Regions from separate parts of the Aquitalea sp. genome, predicted to be linked through region 1. Evidence: predicted binding sites of a transcription regulator. Region 1 holds the regulator's gene; each other region holds the start of a gene.
The links. Region 1 encodes sigma-54, which starts transcription at its own class of promoters, with help from an activator protein. Its sites were predicted from a motif close to CTGGCACGCTTCATGCTT; they were not measured.
Positions count from the first base shown of each region.

Region 1 (4,973 bases):
TGTGGCAGTAATCGCGCAGCAGTTTGGGTACTTGCTGGCCATTGGCTACCATCACCACCGACATGGTCTTGTGGAACAACTGGTCCAGCGCCGTTTTGGCGGCAGACTGTTCCAGCCGGTTCAGATAATCGACCTCAGCCAGGCCCAGAACCTGGACCCGGTTGGGGTGGATGAAGTTGAGGTGGCCTACCAGCGCCAGTGTCGGGCGTTGTTCATCATTGCCGATGGGGCTGTCCGCGCCGCCGGTTCCTGCAACCCAGGTCAGGTTGAGCTTTTGCTGATTGTCCTGATACAACCGGCGCACGGTAATGCTAGGCATTGTTGGTATTCCATCCGGTAAGCAGCTGGTATAGATCGGCACGCGATGGCGCACTCAGCAGTTGCTCACGCAATTGTTTGCTGGAGAAAAGCTGGGCCAGTTCTGACAGAACCTGCAGATGCAGATCAGTTGCCTGCTCCGGAACCAGCAGTACAAACAGGCTTTGCACGGGCTTGCCGTCCGGGGCATCGAAAGGAATGGGGTTTTTCAGGCGGATGAACACGCCTGCAGCTTCCTTGAGCCCTCTGGCCCGGCCATGCGGAATGGCCACGCCCTGGCCCAGGCCGGTGGAGCCCAGTTTTTCCCGGGCAAACAGGCAGTCGAAAATTTCACTGCGCGCAATGCCGTGGGTATTTTCGATAAGGAGGCCCACCTGCTCGAAGACACGTTTCTTGCTGGCGACATCCAGGTCCGGAAGAATGTGGTCCTGTGTCAGGATTTTGCCAATCAGGCTCATAGGAATGTATGCACACGGCTACAAAAACTGGCCAATTCTACGTTGCCTTCATCAAAATGAAAAAGGCTCCGTGCAAATAAAAACGGGAACCCGTGGGTTCCCGCATCGTCGGTCAGGTGATTACAGGGATGCTTCCGGCTGAACTTGCGGAGTTGCGCGGTGTTCGCTCTGTTTTTCCTTGTGCTTGAGTACCTGTCGATCCAGCTTGTCCATCAGCGCATCGATGGCAGCGTACATGTCGGAGTCGGTGGCTTCTACGTGGATATCCTTGCCGGAAAGATGAACGTTGACTTCCGCTTTCTGTACCAGCTTGTCCACCGACAGGGTGACGGTGACGTCGATCACGTGATCGACATGGCGGGTGATACGTTCCAGCTTGCTTTCCAGAAATTCACGGATTGCCGGGGTTACTTCGAGGTGGAGACCGGTTACTTTGAGGTTCATACCCTAACTCCTTCTTGTGTTGACTGCCCGGTCGGGTCGGCCGGGCGAGCGGATATTCTTCAAGACACGCTTTACAGTGCCTTGCGCAGATTGACCGGCGGTATCTGCATAGCTTCACGATACTTCGCAACGGTGCGTCTTGCAACCTGTATCCCTTGCTTGCCCAGTTCGTCGGCAATGGCGCTGTCCGAAAGCGGCTTGGCTGTGTTCTCACCATCGATCATGCGACGGATATGGGCCTTGATGGCGGTGGCTGAGCATTCGCCGCCGCTGTCGGTTTCCAGTGCGCTGCCGAAAAAGTATTTCAGTTCGAACAGGCCGCGAGGGCAGAGCAGGTATTTCTGGGTGGTGACGCGTGACACCGTGGATTCATGCAATCCCAGCTCGTCTGCAATGTCACGCAGGATAAGCGGGCGCATGGCCACTTCACCGTGTTCAAAGAACGCTTGTTGCCTTTCGACTATAGCTTCTGACACTTTCAGAATGGTGTCAAATCGTTGCTGGATGTTCTTGACCAGCCACTTGGCTTCTTGCAGGCGACCGGTCAGTTCGCCTGCTGCGCTGCGGTTTTCCGACAGCATCTGGGCGTACAGCTGGTTGACGCGTAAGCGCGGTACCGCCCCGTTATTGAGTTCGGCCACCCAGTGGCCGCGGCGTTTGCGTACGGTGACATCCGGGATGACATAGTGCACGTCTTCGCCGCCGAAACCGGCGGCGGGGTGGGGAGTCAGTCGGGCGATCAGTTGCTGTGCCTGGCGGATGGCTTCGTCATCCGCGCCCAGTATGCGCTTGAGGCGGGTGTAGTCCCGATTGCCGAGCAAGCTGAGGTGCTCTGCCACGATCTTGCATGCCAGGGCATGGCCAGGCTCTTGGTGCGGCAGGCGAGCCAGCTGCAGGCTGAGTGATTCGGCAAGGCTGCGTGCGGCAATGCCTGCAGGGTCGAACTGCTGCAGCAGGCGCAGGCCAACCATCAGTTCGTCGCATTCCAGTTCCAGTTCCAGCGGCAGATTGCTGGCCAGTTCTTCCATGTCGATGGTGAGAAAGCCGTTATCGTCCAGTTCTTCAATCAGCAGCTGTACGATGGCCTGATCCCTGGTGGGCAGCGTCAGCTCCCCCAACTGGGCCAGCAGATGTTGGCGCAGGCTGACCGGGCAGGGGACATTCAGCATGGGGTCGAACTCATCGTCACCGTCGTTGCGCCGGCTGCCACTGCCCCAGTCGGTCAGCTCGCCGCTGCTTTCGCTGTGGCTGTCATTGTCGCTGCTGTCGGATGTGGGGGTGGTTGATTCTTCGTTGCTGCTGGCGGACTCGGTGGCGGGGCCTTCCTGCGCGGGCAGGTCGTCGCCGCGTTCCAGCATGGGGTTGTCCAGAAGGAAGCGCTCTACCTCGGTTTGCAGGTCAAGCGTGGACAGCTGCAGCAGCTTGATCGACTGCTGCAGTTGTGGAGTGAGGGTGAGTTGCTGTGAAACCCGGAGCTGTAATGACTGTTTCATGGTTTACAGGTGGAAGTGCTCGCCCAGGTAGACCTGGCGCACTTTCTCGTTGTTGACCAGTTCTTCCGGTTCGCCGGATGCCAGTACCGAGCCATCGCTGATGATGTAGGCCCGGTCGCAGATGCGCAGGGTTTCCCGGACATTGTGGTCGGTTATCAGTACGCCGATGCCACGCTGTTGCAGGAAAGTGATGATTTTCTGGATGTCGATCACGGCAATCGGGTCGACACCGGCAAAGGGTTCGTCCAGCAGGATGAAGCGTGGGCGGGTGGCCAGTACCCGGGCAATTTCCACCCGGCGTCGCTCGCCGCCGGACAGGGCCAGCGCATTGCTTTCGCGCAGGTGAGCGATGTTGAGGTCGTCCAGCAGCAGGCTCAGTTCCTTCTCCAGCTTGTCGCCCTTGTAACCGGCAATTTCCAGCACTGCGGTAATGTTTTCCTCTACCGTCATCTTGCGGAAAATGGAGGCTTCCTGCGGCAGATAACCCAGGCCAAGGCGGGCGCGCTGATGGATGGGCAGATGGGTGATGCTGCTGCCATCCAGCGTGATTTCGCCTTCATCGGCACCGATCAGTCCGACAATCATGTAAAAGCTGGTGGTTTTGCCGGCACCGTTCGGGCCAAGCAAACCGATGACTTCTCCACTCTGGATCTGCAAGGCGACGTCTTTGACCACCGTGCGTTTCTTGAAGCGCTTTTTCAGCCGCTCCACTTTAAGGATGCTGGGGCCGCTCATTGCGCGCTTCCGTCGGTTTTTTTGGCGGCAGGGGTGTTGTCCCTGGGCTTGGGCTGGATGATGGCAGTGACACGGCCACCATTGCTGCTGGCCCCGCTGCTGACGTCATACATTTCGGTTTCGGTGTTGTAGGTAATCACATTGCCGATGACCAAGTCGTTGCCACGCTTGACGCGGGCGTTGCCGGTCAGCACTGCGGCGTGGGTGACGGTGTTGTAGTCCAACTGGTTGGCCTGGCCTTCGATCCATTCGTTCTTGCCATCCATTTTCTGGCGGAAGACAACTTGGCGGCCGGTGGCCTGCATGGTCTGGTTCCCCTGCTTGTCCTGGGTGACGGTGGCGCGGTCGGCATTCAGCTTGAGTGTACCCTGAATGATGATGACATTGCCCTGCCATACCGTGACGCCCTTGAGCTGATCGAGATTGCCGCGGTCGGCACTGATTTCGATGGGTTTGTCGCGGTCAGTCTTTTCGGCATGGGCAGTCTGGAGGGCGCACAGGCCTAGGGCCAGCCAGGCCAGCCGGATGAAGCGGCGGCAGTTATTTTTCATAAGTGACCTTTGCATTGGACAGCAGCTGCAACTGGCCGGCCTGCTGTTCGTAGATGAAGCCGACGGCGCTGCCGGTCGACTTGCCGTAGTAGAAGTGGCTCAATGCCGCGGACTGGGCGATATGGCGTACGGTGTCGATGCGCATATTGCTGCTGAGCACACGGGTTTCCTGTTGGGTACCGGTGGCAGGCTGGATCAGTGTGACTTTCTTGTCGAACAGCACCTGCTTTGTCTTGCTGTTGTACCGACCGCTCTCACCGATGGCGTGATAGGCCAGTGTGCCGTTCTTGTAGCTTTGCAGGTCTGGTGCCTCGAAATATGATTCGGTGCGGTCAGGGTATTGCCACATGCGGCTGGCAATCAGTTTTTCCTGCAACATTCCCTTGGGGTCGAAGCGGGTGGCCATGACGTTATCGGCCACGACCTCGGGCTTGTTGGGGTCAAGTTCGCGCTTGTTGGGCTGCCAGCGTGACACGGCGTCCAGCCAGACGGTGAGCAGACCGGTAATCAGCACCAGCAGGATGGGAAACAGACGGTGCGAACGGATCATGCCAGGTACCGGGCCAGGATGGCGTCAAAGCTGCCCTGTGCCTGCATGATGAGTTCGGCCAGCTCACGTACTGCACCCTGTCCGCCGGGAAAACCGGTGACATAGTGCGCGTGCTGGCGCACCAGGGTGGGCGCTGCCGGGACGGCCACAGCCAGGCCGACGCGGCGCAGTACCGGCAGATCGATGAGGTCATCCCCGATGAAAGCGCATTCTTCCAGGCTGACAGCGGCTTGTTCTAGTAGTTGGTTCAGGGCTTCCTGCTTGTTGTGGATGCCGCCGAAATAGAAGTCGATGCCCAGCGCCTGGGCACGATGCTCCACGCAGCGATCGGCCCGCCCGGAGATGATGGCCAGGCGCACGCCGGTGGATTGCAGCAGCTTGAGGCCAAGGCCGTCCTGTACGTAGAAGGATTTGCTTTCTTCGC
Region 1 covers NZ_JASLFG010000055.1:29,736-34,708, forward strand. The annotation lists gene hprK (HPr(Ser) kinase/phosphatase) at 1-319, opposite strand, end outside; gene ptsN (PTS IIA-like nitrogen regulatory protein PtsN) at 312-776, opposite strand; gene hpf (ribosome hibernation-promoting factor, HPF/YfiA family) at 897-1,220, opposite strand; gene QVF59_RS18205 (RNA polymerase factor sigma-54) at 1,292-2,713, opposite strand; gene lptB (LPS export ABC transporter ATP-binding protein) at 2,717-3,448, opposite strand; gene lptA (lipopolysaccharide transport periplasmic protein LptA) at 3,445-3,999, opposite strand; gene lptC (LPS export ABC transporter periplasmic protein LptC) at 3,989-4,549, opposite strand; gene QVF59_RS18225 (KdsC family phosphatase) at 4,546-4,973, opposite strand, start outside.

Region 2 (4,973 bases), on a different contig from region 1:
CCCTAACGTTTATACCCTTTTTTGCTTCCTTTTCCTCGGAGGAGGATTAATCAGCAAATGCATCTCATCGCGACCAGGTTCAAATATCTTGTCGAGGAGATATTTATAGTCAGTGCTAGTACCCTTACTATGTTTTATCCGAAAACCACAACAAGGCGTAACAAGAACGCAATTTTTCAGGCTGACTGAGATGTTACTGATACATCCATCAATCGCGAGGCTTAGGGAGCGCCTAGGTAAGGGATACCCCTCTGGATCCCAAAGTACAAGCATTGAGGAGCCACTAGCTTCTTTGGGGTGCATGAAGTCAATTAAATAACGCAGCTGACCACCATAGCGCAATGCAGCCACCAGCACGGGACGTGTTTCTTTTCGAGAGGGATCTAAAAAAAGCCATTGTGGTGACTTACCCTCGTGCTCACGTGGCAATCGATTAAGAATCCTTGAGCGGTATATGACACGATTGCCTAGAACAGACTTGTAATCAACTTTTACATTGCCAGCGCGTTCAGCCTCGTCTAGCAAAAGCAAAATTTCATCCAACTTCGTATGAGGAGCAGGGGACAAGCTCTCCAGGGGCAAATTCGCCTCTTGCTCTGATTGGATCTCATCGCCCTTATTAATCGCGACCAAGATAGTAGAAACCAGTTTTTTTTCGGTCTCCTCACAAAATTCCAGCAATGATCCTCCTTCTACCACTACGCGACGGCGATCATCATTTCCTTTACTGACCTGATCTTGCTTTGGGATTTTGGGTGAAGGGATTTTTTCCAGCTCTGGGAAGCGGGCGGCAAAATCAGCATCAGCCAGCTCCATCTGAGTAAGCGTAGCATCCGCACCTTCATCAACTAACGAGGTGATCTCCGTACCAACCTCCGGCACTGCTGGCGGTCCAGACCTACTTTGCTCCTCTAACCCCTCTCGCTCTTCATCACACGCAACCCGCTCATTGTCATTGTCTCGGCCAAAATGAATCGCGTCAAAGTCCATTGCCCAGTCCGAGCGAAGAATTCGAGTAACGAAGTAGCTGACATAGCCATCAACCATGCTCGTACGGTAGATAAGTTTTAAATTCATCCTTCCATGAGCAGGTGGAAAAGCTATTAATGCGCGCTCAAAATACTTCCCATCCTCAGGGCAACGGCCTGCGGCCCTTAGAAAAATATTGGCTGCTTCGTCAAATGCCCCTGGGGTAAAAAATAGCCGAGCTATATGGCGGCGATCTTGATTCAGCATCCATTGCCGTAACCATACAGCCGCAACCCGAGGATTTTTCTTATCCACGTTAGTATGGGCTGGATTGATAATGTACCGATTGGGGTCAAGAATCTTTGTGGAAAGAATGGTATTCGCCATCCTACTGGAGGTACAGTAGAAAAAACGAAACACTTCACTGCACGGAACCATCAAGTAGTAAGGATTTCCGTGGGCTTGAATAGCAACATAATAAGACTTTGCATTTTCATTCCCAGGAGCAGGCGTCTTACCCTCACGCAATGGAATAAGAAAGCTCCCATTCTCAGATAAGGAGAAGCGATCGATGAGCCGAATATTGGCAGCCTCAAGCTCAACATTAAAATCGCCTATCTCTTCTGAAGGTAGAGGGAGTTTAGGATCGATCGCCAAACGACAATTATTCACGACGACATTGATTGGCAAGCGCATCAACTCGCCAACAGGGACGGGAATCTCGATAGGCTGCCCAACTGTTTTAAAATCAGCTGGCGTCGATGGCGCAACTTGGTTTGCAAGCTTGCCAAAGAAAATTGAAAGCCTCGGGGCCTTCTCCTTAGCTACGCAGTCATGCAGGCTTCCGTGGTAAACCACTTTCCACAAGCCTTCAAGCCGCATTAGTGAGCGTTGCTCCAAGGAGCTTGGTTGCATCCTTTAAAGTCCTATTCTCAAATAATTTGGCGCAGTCTCATATAGCACGAAACCTCACACCTTAGGCAGATCAGCGGGAGCCAGATTGACGGTGATACGGCGCGCCGGAAATTCAAAACCGGAGTTGATGATGGCGGCACGTACCCGGTCACGGCTCTCTTTAACCTCGGTATCGGGTAAGCCAACGATGGTGAACTGCGGCAGTCCATTGGCCAGATGGACCTCCACCGCCACTTCTGGAGCGTGCAAGCCGGCCAGGGCACGACTTGCAACAAGAGCCAATGACATGCGTAATCAGGAATGGCCAAGCTCGGCCTGTGCTTCAGACTTTGCCTGCGCCTCCTCGGGGAAAACCTGAGACTCAAGTCGGGCCAGACGCGCTTCAAGAGCAGTCAGCTTTTCGCGGGTACGTACCAGGACTTCCTGTTGCACATCGAATTCTTCACGGGTGACCAGATCCATGCGGGAAAAGGTGGAAGCCATCATGGCCTTGATATTCTTCTCTATATCCTTGGCCGGACTGGCGGCGATGGTATCGCTGATCTTGCTGCTGATTTCTTCAAAAATTTTCTGGCTCAACATTTCGATGCTCCTTGGATTGGGGACAATATTCCTTATTGAGTTTAGCAAAATCCCCTTGCAGCTGCAGTTTCACCCGCCGCACCAATGCAGTGCAAAGGAATCATCATAAATGCTCTGTCATGGTGCCGATACGTAGTTTCACCATGCAAATACGGATTTTGATATGGAAAATTCTTATGTAACAAGCAGATAGCAAGCTGGCACAGTTTGTGCACTAGTGACTTCAGCAACGCAAACATACATCTGGATCCATTGCAAAGGAGTGAACATGAAACTGGTCACCGCCGTGATCAAGCCATTTAAGCTTGATGAAGTACGTGAAGCACTATCCGCCATCGGCGTACAAGGGATTACCGTCACGGAAGTCAAAGGGTTCGGCCGTCAGAAGGGCCATACCGAGCTGTATCGTGGTGCTGAGTACGTAGTGGACTTTCTGCCCAAGGTAAAACTGGAGATCGCCATTGACGACAGCCTGCTGGACCAGGTTGTTGAGGCCATCGAAAAATCGGCACGTACCGGTAAAATTGGCGACGGCAAGATTTTTGTCTTCGAACTGGAACAAATCGTACGGATTCGGACCGGTGAAACCGGTATCGACGCGGTTTAAGCGACGCCATTGCCATACAGGGGAAATCAAATGAAGAAGAAACTTGCTGCATTGGGTGGCAGCCTGCTAGCACTGGCACTGCCGGTACTGGCGGATGCACCAGCTGGTCCGGCCCTGGCCGATTTCAAGGTGATCAACTCCGGCGATACCGCCTGGATGCTGACCTCCACTGCATTGGTGCTGTTCATGACCATCCCGGGCCTGGCACTGTTCTATGGTGGCATGGTTCGCAAGAAGAACGTGCTGGCAACCCTGATGCAAAGCTTTGCCATCACGGCACTGGTGACTGTGCTGTGGGCCATTGTTGGCTACAGCCTGGCGTTCACCGTTGGTAATCCCTATTTGGGTGATCTGAGCCGTGTCTTCCTGGATGGCATGGACTACATCGCCGATACCAAGAAGGTAGCGGTTCACCCTGCTGCCGGTACCATTCCGGAATCGGTGTTCATGATGTTCCAGATGACCTTTGCCATCATTACCCCGGCACTGATCACCGGCGCATTTGCTGAACGGATGAAATTCTCTGCGCTGCTGATCTTTACTGCACTGTGGTCTTTGCTGGTTTATGTACCGGTTGCCCACTGGGTATGGGGTCCGGGCGGCTGGATGAGTGGTCAAGGCGTGCTGGACTTTGCTGGCGGCACCGTGGTGCACATCAATGCTGGTATTGCTGGTTTGGTTTGCGCCCTGGTAATGGGCAAGCGTATTGGATTCGGCAAGGAAGCCATGCCGCCGCATAACCTGATTCTGACCCTGATCGGTGCATCCATGCTGTGGATTGGCTGGTTCGGCTTTAACGCTGGCTCCGCAGCTGCCGCCGATGGCCGTGCCGGCATGGCGATGGTCACCACACAGGTTGCAACTGGCTTGGCAGCTCTTGCCTGGACCTTTGCTGAGTGGATTCACAAGAAAAAGCCGTCGGTGCTGGGTATTGCTTCCGGCGCAGTCGCTGGTCTGGTTGCCATCACGCCGGCTGCTGGTTTTGTGGATGTAAAGGGTGCGCTGATTATCGGTGCCGTTGCCGGTGTAGTTTGCTTCTGGGGTGCAACTGGCCTGAAGCACATGCTGGGCTATGATGATTCCCTGGACGCATTCGGTGTACATGGTGTGGGCGGTATCGTGGGTGCCCTGCTGACAGGTGTGCTCGCGGTGAAGAGCATTGGCGGCGCTGAGGGCAGCCTGGCGACTCAGGCTATCGGCGTGGGAGTCACCGTGGTGTACTGCGGCATCATCACCTTCATCCTGCTGAAGATCATTGACGTGGTTGTTGGTCTGCGTGTGGCTGAAGACGAAGAACGCGAAGGCCTGGACGTGGTACTGCACGGCGAACGTGTGGAGTAAGCCACGCGCTTAGACAGATTTTGTGGTAAGGGACTTAGGGGCGCTTCGGCGCCCTCTTTTTTTGGCTGCCGCGAGGGCTATGTTAGGTTTCAGTGCATAAAAAAAGCACCGGGGTCACACCCGGTGCTTTTACCTTGCTTTAAGCTTCTGCCGGCTTACAGACCAGCGTCTGCGCGCAGGGCTTCCACTTTGTCGGTACGTTCCCAGGTGAATTCCGGCTCTTCACGGCCGAAGTGTCCGTAAGCAGCGGTCTTGCCGTAGATCGGGCGCAGCAGGTCCAGCATCTGGATGATGCCTTTCGGGCGCAGGTCAAAATGCTTCTTCACCAGTTCCACGATCTTTTCGTTCGGGATCTTGTTGGTGCCGAAGGTATCCACGGCAATCGAGGTCGGCTCGGCCACGCCGATGGCGTAGGAAACCTGGATCTGGCACTGGCGTGCCAGGCCCGCAGCCACGATGTTTTTGGCCACGTAACGGCCGGCATAGGCTGCCGAGCGGTCTACCTTGGACGGATCCTTGCCGGAGAAGGCACCACCACCGTGCGGGGCGGCTCCGCCGT
Region 2 covers NZ_JASLFG010000024.1:20,304-25,276, reverse strand. The annotation lists gene QVF59_RS07600 (hypothetical protein) at 10-1,884, opposite strand; partial or broken gene QVF59_RS07595 (magnesium chelatase domain-containing protein) at 1,945-2,172, opposite strand; gene QVF59_RS07590 (accessory factor UbiK family protein) at 2,179-2,466, opposite strand; gene glnK (P-II family nitrogen regulator) at 2,735-3,073, shown strand; gene QVF59_RS07580 (ammonium transporter) at 3,104-4,414, shown strand; gene metK (methionine adenosyltransferase) at 4,570-4,973, opposite strand, start outside.
Region 2: glnK (P-II family nitrogen regulator) is a predicted target of sigma-54. The motif match lies at 2,664-2,681, and genes of this name have one in related genera.

Region 3 (4,973 bases), on a different contig from region 1:
CTCCATGAACAGGATGAGGGGGAGATGGCAGCAGTCGGCCAAGACAGCACACGACCACCACCTGTGCGCACAGTACGGATCGCCCTTGGCCTTGTCTTCAAGGAAAGGACTGACCGTAGTTACAGCGCAGCAGCCCTCTGCTGCCGCGGAAAAACAAAAAAGCCGACGCTGCGGCTTTTTGTGTTGCTGGCCATCTCTTCCGCTCAGGCTGCGGGCGCATGCTCTCCGCCAAACTCCTCGAATGCCTGCAAGGCTTCGGCAGCCGTCATCAGCGACGGACCGCCACCCATGTATACCGCCACCTGCAGCATTTCCATGAACTCCGCCCGCGTACAAGCCAGTTCCACCAAGGCCTTGCTGTGAAAAGCCAGACAGCCTTGACAGCGGTTGGCGATGCCGATGGCCAGCGCAATCAGCTCCTTGGTTTTGTTGGATAGTGCGCCATCGGCATGGGCGGCGCGGCTCATCTGGCCAAAGCCTTTCATGGTATCGGGAATTTCGCGGCGGAATTCGGCCAGCTTGCTGCCCAGCTCCTGGGCCAAACCGGTGTAGTCGTGACTCATTGCTCTCTCCTTCCAGATTAAATTCATTTTTATATTATATATTTTTATATATTGAATCAAGACTGAATTGCGCCCTGCCACAGAAAAAATCCCGCGTGGTAATCTGCAGCATCCCATCGCCTGCAAGGACCCGCCGTGCCCCACTCCAGCAATGAACTGGCCGACTACGACCACGTGCGCCAATGGGCGATGCAGTCGCTGTTCCAGCACATGGACGACAGCTACCAAGGCACGGTGATTGTGGATGAACAGGCACGCATCATCTGGATCAATGCCCGCTATGCCGAACGCTTTGGCTTTACCGACCCGGCCAGCGCACTGGGGCAGCCAGTGGAAAACGTCATCCCCAACAGCCAGATGCGCGAAGTGCTGAGAACCGGCGTGCCGATGCTGCTGGACATCATGCCCACCGGCAAAGACCAACTGGTGGTGACGCGGCTGCCACTGAAGGATGCCAGCGGCAAGATTGTGGGGGCGGTCGGTTTTGCCCTGTTCGACCAGATTCAATCACTGGCCCCGCTGGTAGCCAAATTTGCCCGGCTGGGCGAGGAGCTGGCGGCCACGCGCGAATCGCTGGCCCAGGCCCGGCGCGCCAAATACAGTTTTGACGACTTTGTCGGCCACAGCAGCCAGATCAGCGAAGTCCGCCGCCAGGCCATGCTGGCCGCCCCGCTGGAAGGCGCGGTATTGCTGCTGGGGGAAACCGGCACCGGCAAAGAGGTGCTGGCGCATGCCATCCATGCCGCCTCGCCGCGCGCCGGCAAGCCGCTGGTCAGCCTGAACATGGCGGCCATCCCGGACACCCTGCTGGAAGCCGAACTGTTTGGTGCCAGTCCCAACGCCTATACCGGAGCGGATAAAAAAGGCCGTACCGGCAAGCTGCAACTGGCCGATGGCGGCACCCTGTTTCTGGATGAAATAGGCGATATGCCGGCCAGCCTGCAAGCCAAGCTGCTGCGGGTATTGCAGGACAAGGAATTCGAACAACTGGGTGCCAACCGGGTGTTGCGCGCCGATATCCGCATCATTGCCGCCACCTCGACCCGGCTGGAAGAAAAAGTGGCGGCCGGCAGCTTTCGTGCCGACCTGTATTACCGGCTGAATGTGCTGACCATCCACCTGCCAGCGCTACGCGAACACTTGCAAGACCTGCCCGAGTTGACCGAAGCACTGCTGGGTCAACTGGCGCGCCATGGTCATCTGGCACGTAGCCAGATCAGCCATGCCGCCTTGCAGCGGCTGGCCGCCTATCACTGGCCAGGGAATGTACGTGAACTGCGCAATATCCTGGAGCGCGCCAGCATGCTGGCCCAGGGCAGCTTACTGGACGAGGCCGACATCCAGGCACTGCTGGGCCCCATCCACAACACCCCCCAAGCCGGTGCGGCCAGCTACCAGCAGCAGATAGCCGACTTCGAGGCGCAATTGCTGCACCAGGCGCTGCAACAGGCCAATGGCCATGTCCCCACGGCGGCGCGCCAACTGGGCATGGGCCGCGCCACCCTGTACAAAAAACTGGCTGCGCTGGGCATCAACCCCAGCCAATTCTGAATCGCAGCGCGATCATTCTTTTATGTCGTCTCCACAAAGAGACGACGTCTACAAAGCGAGACTTTCACGCTTTCCCTGCTGCCACAAGGCTTTCCAGCCGACGATGCCACCTTGCTCGTCTCCAAATCGAGACAATCCGTGACCCCAACGTTCACAAATCACACTAAATCATTGATTTATAACAGATAGAAATTCTGGCACGCTTCCTGCAATATCCAGGCAGCGACATGGGGCATACCCATGATCGTCCGGTCTGGCACAGGCCATACAACAATATGAGGAGATACACCATGAGCTTTATCGTGGTTTTGCTGGCCCTGTTTTTCCTGATGCTGGCCGCCTATCGCGGCTACAGCGTCATCCTGATGGCACCGCTGGCTGCCCTGGGCGCGGTGCTGCTGACCGACCCCTCCGCCGTGGCGCCCGCCTTCAGCGGACTGTTCATGGACAAGATGGTGGGCTTCATCAAGCTGTACTTCCCGGTGTTCTTGCTGGGGTCGGTGTTTGGCAAGCTGGTGGAAATGTCGGGCTTTTCCAAATCCATCGTTGCCGCCGTCATCCGCTTTATCGGCGAGAAACGTGCCATCGCCGTCATCGTGGCGGTGTGCGCGCTGCTGACCTATGGCGGGGTATCACTGTTTGTGGTGGTGTTTGCCGTCTACCCCTTTGCCGCCGAACTGTTCCGCCAGAGCAATATTCCCAAACGGCTGATTCCCGGCACCGTGGCGCTGGGCGCGTTTTCCTTCACCATGGACGCCCTGCCCGGCACGCCGCAAATCCAGAACATCATCCCCACCACCTTTTTCAAGACCACCGCCTGGGCTGCTCCGGCACTGGGTATTTGCGGTGCGGTATTCATCACCCTGGTGGGGCTGGCTTATCTGGAATGGCGCCGCCGCAGCCTGATGGCGCGCGGTGAAGGCTATGGCACCGATTTGCGCAACGAGCCGGAACACGTCGACACCAGCAGCCTGCCCTCGCCCTGGCTGGCCATCGCGCCGCTGCTGCTGATCGGCATCAGTAACTTTGCCTTCACCCGCTGGATTCCCGCCTGGTACGGCAGCAGTCACGAACTGCATCTGGCCGGCATGGCCAAGCCGGTTACCACCCAGATTTCCACCGTCACCGCCATCTGGTCGGTGGAAGCCGCCCTGCTGCTGGGCATTGCCTTTGTAGCTCTCACCGCCTGGCCCGCCATCAAGGAGCGCTTTGCCGAAGGCAGCAAGGGAGCGATTGCCGGTGCCATGCTGGCCGCGATGAACACCGCATCGGAATACGGCTTTGGCGCTGTCATTGCCGCCCTGCCCGGCTTCATGGTGATTGGCCATGCCTTGCAGAGCATCCCCAATCCGCTGGTGAATGCCGCAGTCACGGTCAGCACGCTGGCCGGCGTCACCGGTTCGGCATCCGGCGGCATGAGCATTGCACTGGCCGCCATGGGCGAGCAGTTCATCAGCGCCTGCCAGGCGGCAGGCATTCCGCTGGAAGTACTGCACCGGGTGGTGGCCATGGCCAGTGGCGGCATGGACACCCTGCCGCATAACGGCGCGGTGATCACCCTGCTGGCGGTCACCGGCCTCACCCATCGCGAGGCCTACCGCGACATCTTTGCCGTCACCCTGATCAAGACGCTGGCGGTGTTTTTCGTGATCAGCGTGTTCTATCTCACCGGACTGGTCTGATTCCATCCAGCCATCCCCTACCCCGGCCCTGCGCTGTGCAGGGCCAGACAGGACAATCAACATGACAACACTGGCAGGCAAAACCGCGCTGGTTACCGGCTCCACCAGCGGCATCGGTCTGGGCATTGCCCTGGCACTGGCCGAAGCGGGGGCCGATATCGTACTCAACGGCTTTGGCGATGTTGAGGCAGCACTGGCCCACATCCGCGCCACCGGCGTGCAGGCCTGGCATCATCCGGCCGATTTGTCCGACCCGGCCCAGGTTGACGCACTGTGTGCCTTTGCCGCACACGAAACCGGCGGCGTGGACATTCTGGTGAACAATGCCGGCATCCAGCATGTAGCCCCCATCGAAGCCTTTCCGCCAGCGCAGTGGGACAAGGTGCTGGCCATCAACCTGAGCGCGGTCTTCCACACCAGCCGCCTGCTGCTGCCGCTGATGCGCCAGCGCGGCTGGGGCCGCATCATCAATATCGCCTCCACCCACGGGCTGGTGGCCTCCAGCGGCAAGTCTGCCTATGTGGCAGCCAAGCATGGGGTGCTGGGCCTCACCAAGACCGTGGCACTGGAAACCGCCCACAGCCCCATCACCTGCAATGCCATTTGTCCGGGCTGGGTGCTCACCCCGCTGGTGGCACAGCAGATTGCCGACCGCGCCAGCGCACAGGGCATCAACCCGCAGCAGGCCCAGCACGATTTGCTGGCCGAAAAACAACCCTCCGGCCAGTTTGTCACCCCGGCGCAACTGGGTGCGCTGGCCGTGTTTTTGTGCAGCCCGGCTGCCGATGAAGTACGCGGTGCCGCCTGGGCCATGGATGGCGGTTGGACTGCCCAATAAGCAAAGCAAGCAAGGACAATGCAATGAACAAGCTTTACCCGGATGCCGCCAGCGCACTGGCGGACATTGTGGCCGACGGCCAGACCATTGCCGTGGGCGGCTTCGGCCTGTGCGGCATTCCCGAGGCACTGATTGCCGCGCTGCGCGACAGCGGGGTGCGCAATCTCACCGCCATTTCCAATAATGCCGGGGTGGATGGCTTTGGCTTGGGGCAACTGCTGCAAACCCGGCAGATCCGCAAAATGGTGTCGTCCTACGTCGGCGAAAACAAGGAATTCGAACGCCAGTACCTGAGTGGCGAGCTGGAGCTGGAATTCACCCCGCAAGGCACGCTGGCGG
Region 3 covers NZ_JASLFG010000038.1:32,058-37,030, forward strand. The annotation lists gene QVF59_RS14045 (carboxymuconolactone decarboxylase family protein) at 204-563, opposite strand; gene QVF59_RS14050 (sigma-54 interaction domain-containing protein) at 699-2,114, shown strand; gene QVF59_RS14055 (GntP family permease) at 2,405-3,796, shown strand; gene QVF59_RS14060 (3-hydroxybutyrate dehydrogenase) at 3,858-4,634, shown strand; gene QVF59_RS14065 (CoA transferase subunit A) at 4,658-4,973, shown strand, end outside.
Region 3: QVF59_RS14055 (GntP family permease) is a predicted target of sigma-54. The motif match lies at 2,309-2,326, and genes of this name have one in related genera.